One region of the Cupriavidus sp. CPT47-8839-RL05A genome, then DNA from elsewhere that is predicted to be linked to it. Evidence: predicted binding sites of a transcription regulator. Region 1 holds the regulator's gene; the other holds the start of a gene.
What was found. Region 1 encodes NrdR, which represses ribonucleotide reductase genes. Its sites were predicted from a motif close to CACNANATNTNGTG; they were not measured.
Positions count from the first base shown of each region.

Region 2: a site for NrdR is predicted at 1,637-1,650, ahead of AC3WVS_RS21920 (ribonucleoside-diphosphate reductase subunit alpha). Genes of this name have one in related genera too.

Region 1 is NZ_JBYTEG010000008.1:158,924-162,330, reverse strand. Features, by position in the region: gene AC3WVS_RS11925 (PilW family protein) at 1-661, opposite strand, end outside; gene pilV (type IV pilus modification protein PilV) at 663-1,292, opposite strand; gene nrdR (transcriptional regulator NrdR) at 1,426-1,893, opposite strand; gene glyA (serine hydroxymethyltransferase) at 2,050-3,297, opposite strand.
Region 2 is NZ_JBYTEG010000018.1:112,257-115,663, forward strand. Features, by position in the region: gene AC3WVS_RS21920 (ribonucleoside-diphosphate reductase subunit alpha) at 1-1,412, opposite strand, end outside; gene ampD (1,6-anhydro-N-acetylmuramyl-L-alanine amidase AmpD) at 1,907-2,524, opposite strand; gene AC3WVS_RS21930 (sigma-54-dependent transcriptional regulator) at 2,521-3,407, opposite strand, start outside.

The sequences.
Region 1 (3,407 bases):
GGATTTCCTTGTTGGCGGCGTCCCGTGGACGATAGCCACACATCAGCTGAGGCATGCCGCTGGCATCGTTGCTGACATAGAAGACCGCCATGCCGCGCGCGAGGTCTGCGTCTTCCCAGGCCTGCGGCTCGGCGACGCCATTGCCGGAGCAGTCGATCATGCTGTTGTCCGGAACGGTGCGGTCCTGCTGTGTGCCGGAGCCGAAGAAGCGGACCTGCAGCACGTCGCTCTTGTTCACGGCGCCCGCCTGGGCTGGACACGCGAGGTTTTGCGCCGGATTGCCGAGGTCTTGCGTGGGGGCGCCGCAGCTGTCGAGCCCACTGATGGTCGGCGACAGGCTCGTGGTGGTGAGCATGACGCCTCCAGGGCTGGGCGCCGGTGGCCCGCTGGCGCCGGGCGAGGCCGCGGCGCTGTTGCCCGCATAGTTGCTCCAGGCGGCCTGGCGCACGATCCGCACCACGGTATCCACCGCAAAGCGGCCTTTCTCATCCAGCGCAGTGGTGTCGTCGATGCTGTTGTAGTTGGCTCGCCCGGTCAGGTAGAGCGCCGCGGCAGCCATGATCAGGAGCAGGCTCAGCGTCATCGCCACCATCAGCTCCACCAGCGACAGCCCCAGTTGACGATGCCGACCGGCGTTGGGATACGTCCTGGCGTTGCGCATGTCAGTTCACCGTACCCTGCGTGGCCACGATGACCACCTGGGGGCGCGTGCCCATATCGGACATGTCGACCCGTGCCGCGACCGTTTTGGCTGCAAGCCGGGAGATCCAGCCGATCTTGATGACTATCGGGGCGTCGTCCGCGCGGCCAGTGGCCGAGGGCGTGCATCCCCATGAGAAGCCGGTGGCCTGGTCGTAGGCGACCATGTCCCGGCAAATCACGGCGCGTCCGCCAGGCAGGCCTGTGCTGACACGTTCCCAGAACTCGGCGACATCGAAATCCGCCAGTTGCTGCGCGCACCCGGCCGCCGTGCCCGGGCAGGCGACAGCGTACGGGCTGTTTGCCGCCGTGAGCGCAGGCGGCTGCCCGCTGGCCGTGTCGATGAAGTAGCGGTTCGGGGTGATGGCTTCCGCCGCCGCGCCGGTTTGCGAGACGGCCGGATTGGCACGCATGCGCTCGGCCATCTCGGTGGCCAGCTGCATGGCAGTGGTGTCGTAGGAAGCTTGTTGCGTGAAGCGGGATGAATTCAGCAGCAGGCTGGCGACGCCGAGCACGCCAACCGCCAGAACGACAATTGCCACCAATGCTTCGAGCATGGCAAAGCCGGCTGCCCCGCGGCAGCGTTGACCCATTCTGACCCCCGTCAAAAGACGTCCGACTTCGTTAACTTCTTTTTTTTGGTCTGCAATCCCGGGCCCTTTTAATATGCGACAGCGGGCCTTGCGGAAATGCAACGGGGATTAAACAACGATTTTGTTACTTTTGCTACCCCTTCCGAGGGGTGGACGCCGCAAACTCATCCAGCACGTCGCGGAATTCCGACACGTCCTCAAAGCTCCGGTACACCGAAGCAAAGCGGATATACGCGATCTTGTCGAGCTTGCGCAATTCGCGCATCACCAGTTCGCCGACCTGGCTGCTTGGGATTTCTTTCTCTCCCAGTGCCAGCAGCTTTTCTTCGATGCGGGTGATGGCTTCGTCGATGGCTTCGGCCGAGACCGGGCGCTTGCGCAGCGCCAGGCGCATGGAGTCCTTCAGCTTGGCGCGGGTGTAGTCCACGCGCGAGCCGTTTTTCTTGACGATGGCGGGGAAGAACAGCTCGATCCGCTCATAGGTGGTGAAGCGGCGGTCGCAGGCTTCGCAGCGGCGGCGCCGGCGCACGGCATCGCCGTCTTCCGACATGCGCGTGTCGAGTACCTGGGTATTGGAATGACCGCAAAAGGGGCATTTCATGCCGGACCACCTTCAGTTGAACCCCGTCGCCTTGTCCGTGTTGTCGTTCTGCGGAGGCGGGGCGGGTTGGCGAGGCCCGCAAGCCGGTGCCCGAGGACGCCGGCTTGCGGAGCTGCCGGCCGCTCATGCGAAATCCGCATGGGCGGCCTCGATGCATCAGCCGTAGACCGGGAAACGCTTGGTCAGGGCTGCCGCCTGCTCGCGCACGCTGGCGATATTGGCGGCGTCGTGCGGGTTGTCCAGCACATCGGCGATCAGGTTGCCGACGATGCGGGCTTCTTCTTCCTTGAAGCCGCGCGTGGTCATGGCCGGCGAGCCCAGGCGGATGCCCGAGGTCACGAACGGCTTTTCCGGATCGTTGGGGATGGCGTTCTTGTTGACGGTGATATGCGCCTCGCCCAGGATGCGCTCGGCTTCCTTGCCGGTGATGTTCTTGGCGCGCAGGTCGACCAGCATCACGTGGCTTTCGGTGCGGCCCGAGACGATGCGCAGGCCGCGCGCGATCAGGGTCTCGGCCAGCACGGCGGCGTTCTTCACCACTTGCTGCTGGTATTCCTTGAACTCGGGCGTCAGCGCTTCCTTGAAGGCGACGGCTTTGCCGGCGATCACGTGCATCAGCGGGCCGCCCTGGATGCCGGGGAAGATGGCCGAGTTGATGGCCTTCTCGTGCTCGGCCTTCATCAGGATCACGCCGCCGCGCGGGCCGCGCAGGCTCTTGTGCGTGGTGGTGGTGACGAAGTCGGCGTGCGGCACCGGGTTCGGGTAGACGCCCGCGGCGATCAGGCCGGCGTAGTGGGCCATGTCGACCATGAAGTAAGCGCCGATCGACTTGGCAACCTTGCTGATGCGCTCGAAGTCGATGCGCAGCGCGAAGGCCGAGGCGCCGGCGATGATCAGCTTGGGCTTCTTCTCCTGGGCCAGCTTTTCCAGCGCGTCGTAGTCGATGTCTTCCTGGGCGTTCAGGCCGTAGCTGACCACGTTGAACCACTTGCCGCTCATGTTCAGGGCCATGCCGTGGGTCAGGTGGCCGCCTTCGGCCAGGCTCATGCCCATGATGGTGTCGCCCGGCTTGAGCACGGCGAAGTACACGCCCTGGTTGGCCTGCGAGCCCGAGTTGGGCTGCACGTTGGCGGCTTCGGCGCCGAACAGCTGCTTGACGCGGTCAATGGCCAGCTGCTCGACGACGTCGACGTACTCGCAACCGCCGTAGTAGCGCTTGCCGGGGTAGCCCTCGGCGTACTTGTTGGTCAGCTGCGAACCCTGGGCGGCCATCACGGCCGGCGAGGTGTAGTTCTCGGAGGCGATCAGCTCGATGTGGTCTTCCTGGCGCTGGTTCTCCTGCTGGATGGCGGCAAAGACCTCGGGGTCGATCTGGTCGATCGTAAAACGGCTGCGTTCGAACATGGCGAAACTCGTCTGAAAAATAGGGAATCCGATTCACGCATCGGGGATAGGGCGCGCGGGGAAGGCTAGCGGCGACCAGCACCGGCGGCTCGTTGTAACCGTCGGTGCAG
Region 2 (3,407 bases), on a different contig from region 1:
TTCTTGCGCAGCTCCAGGAATTCTTCGATGTCCAGGTGCCACGTTTCCAGGTAGGCGCAGACGGCGCCCTTGCGCTTGCCGCCCTGGTTCACGGCCACGGCGGTGTCGTTCACCACCTTCAGGAACGGGACCACGCCCTGGCTCTTGCCGTTGGTGCCCTTGATGTGCGAGCCGAGCGCGCGCACGTTGGTCCAGTCATTGCCCAGGCCGCCGGCGAACTTGGACAGCAGCGCGTTTTCCTTGAGCGCTTCGTAGATGCCTTCCAGGTCGTCCGAGACGGTGGTCAGGTAGCACGACGACAGCTGCGAGCGCTGGGTGCCCGAGTTGAACAGGGTCGGCGTGGACGACATGAAGTCGAACGACGACAGCAGCTGGTAGAACTCGATGGCGCGCGCTTCGCGGTCGGTTTCGTTGAGGGCCAGGCCCATGGCGACGCGCATGAAGAATGCCTGCGGCATCTCGATGCGGGTCTCGTCGATGTGCAGGAAGTAGCGGTCATACAGCGTCTGCAGGCCCAGGTAGTTGAACTGGAAGTCGCGGCCGGCGTCCAGCGCGGCGCCCAGGCGGGCCAGGTCGAAGGTGGCCAGCTTCTCGTCCAGCAGCTCGGCCTTGATGCCGCGCGCGATGAATTTCGGGAAGTACTCGGCGTAACGCGTGGTCATTTCGGCCTGCGTCACTTCGGCGCCCAGGATTTCCTTGCGGATGGTGTGCAGCAGGATGCGGGCAGTGACCTGGCTGTAGTCCGGGTCCTTTTCGATCAGGGTACGCGCGGCCAGGATGGCGGAGTCGTACACCTGCGTCATCGGCACGCCTTCGTACAGGTTCTTGAGCGTTTCCTTGAGGATCGGCTCGGCGCTGACGGCCTTGCCCAGGCCGGCGCAGGCGGTGTCGAGCAGGTCGTGCAGGGCAACGATGTCCAGCGGCTTGGTCACGCCGGCGTCGGTCACGTTGACCGACACGCCGCCTTCCTGCACGCGGGCCACGGCCTCGGCGCTGGCGCTGGCGCGCTCTGCCTTGCGCTTCTCGCGGTACAGCACGTAGGCGCGGGCCACTTCATGCTCGCCCGAGCGCATCAGCGCCAGTTCCACGTGGTCTTGCACGTCTTCAATATGGATGGCGCCGCCGTTGGGGCGGCTGCGCACCAGCGCGCGCACGACGTTGTCAGTCAGTTGCTCGACGATCTCGCGCACACGCGCGGACGCGGCGCCCTGCCCGCCGTTCACGGCGAGGAAGGCCTTGGTCATGGCAACGGCGATCTTGGACGGCTCGAAAGCCACCACGGCGCCATTGCGACGAATGATCTTGTGATCCGGGTAGTTCGTATTGGCGGCGTTGGCGGGGGTCTGCTGCGCGGTCGGTGCGATACCGGCGGCGGCGCCACCCGTGGTGATTTCGTTCTGGGCCGTTTGCATGAGAACTCCTGTTTTTACCCTGGAAATAAGAGACAAAAGAGTCCCTGGCGAAATGCGGCGAAAAGAACGTCCCTCCCGGCGTGAAGTCGGGGGCGGACAGACTGCCTTTGCGTGGACATTTCGCCAGGGACTCTTGTGATTCGCTGGCCTTAGCGGGCGGTTTCGAGACGATGCACGAACTTCGTGATCCCTGACTCACCCTTGGGCCGGCTCCCCGGTTTGACTACTAGATATAGTGTGTGATGCGTGAAACTGGGCTAAGTATAGTGAAACGAATCCGAATGACCAGTCTTGACAAGCGCTTTTTCGGGGGCGGTGGCGCCGATGCGGCAACGCCACATGCCCGCAAGCCTAGTACTCGCAAGGGTTTTCGTCAGACCGTTCGCAACTGCACATTTCACAAAAATTTTTTTGATTGTTGCGACGTTGCGATAGCCCCACCCGGAGGTGGGGCATGTGCGCCGGAACGGGGCGCACGGGGATGGGGAATGAGGTTAAGGATTCGTCACCTGGCCAGCCGCGCCCGGGCACTGGTAGGGCAACATGCCCGGCGCCACGCCCGCCTGCCTGGCAAAGCGCGCCCAGTCGAAATGCGGGCCGGGATCGGTCTTGCGCCCCGGGGCGATGTCGCTGTGGCCGGCAATCGCGCGCACCGGGTAGGCGGCCAGCAGCGCGGGCACCAGCGCGGCCACGGTGTCGTACTGGGCCAGGGTGAACGGCAGGTCGTCGCAGCCCTCGATCTCGATGCCGATGGAAAAATCATTGCAGCGGGCACGGCCGAAGAAGTCTGACTGCCCGGCGTGCCAGGCCCGCTGCGTGCATGGGACAAACTGCACCAGCTCCCCCTCGCGGGTGACCAGGAAGTGCGCGGACACCTGCACCTGGTGGATGGTGGCAAAGAACGGGTGCTTGTTGGGATCGAGCCGGTTCTGGAAGAAGGCCTCGATGTCGCCGCTGCCGAACTGGCCAGGCGGCAGGCTGATGTTGTGCAGCACCACCAGGTCCACCGGCATGCCGGCCGGGCGCGCGTCGAAGTTGGGCGACGGCACGCGGCGCGCGGCGGGGACCCAGCCGTCGGCATCGGGCAGGTAGCGGTGCGCGGGCTTGGTCATGGCGTGCCCTCGCCTTCCACGGTGCTACGGTCGGCGGCGTCCATGGCTTCGCGGATGCCCAGTTGCTGGATGCGGTAGCGCAGCTGGCGCAGGTTCAGGCCCAGCAGCGGCGCGGCCGCGGTGCGGTTGAAGTTGGTCTGCGCCAGCGCCTGCAGGATCAGCTCGCGCTCCACGGCTTCCAGCCTGGCTTGCAGGTCGATCGGGAAGACGATGCCGCGGCAGGCGCGTTCGGCGGGATCGCCGGCGGGCTCGGGCTCGGGCGCGCTGGCCGGGGGCGGCTCTGCCGGGGCCGGCGCGGGCGCGGCGGCCGGCGGCACTGGCGCCCACATGCCTGCGGCGCCCCAGGGGGCGGAATAGTTGGTGGGCGCCATCGCCGGCGCCGGGGCATGCATCAGCCCGGCGCGCTCGGCGCCGGCGTCCAGCGGGCCCAGGTCGGCCAGCTCGATCTCTTCGCTCTCGGCAAAGGCGTAGGCGCGCTCCAGCAGGTTCTCCAGCTCGCGCACATTGCCGGGGAAGGGATAGGCCACCAGCCGTTGCAGCGCCGCCGGCGACAGCCGCCTGGGGCGCGGGTCGCCGTAGCGCACCGCCAGGTGGTCCAGGATGGCGTGCGCCAGCACCGGGATGTCTTCGCCGCGCTCGCGCAGCGTGGGCATGCGCAGCGCCAGCACGTTCAGGCGGTAGTACAAGTCCTGCCGGAACTGGCCGGCCGCCACCATCGCCGCCAGGTCCTTGTGGCTGGCGCACATCACGCGCACGTCGACGGCGTCTTCGCGGCTGGCGCCGATCTTGCGCACGCGGCGCTCCTGCAGCGCGCGCAGCAGCTTGACCTGCATCGGCAGCGGCAGGTCGGCCACCTCGTCGAGCAGCAGCGTGCCGCCGTTGG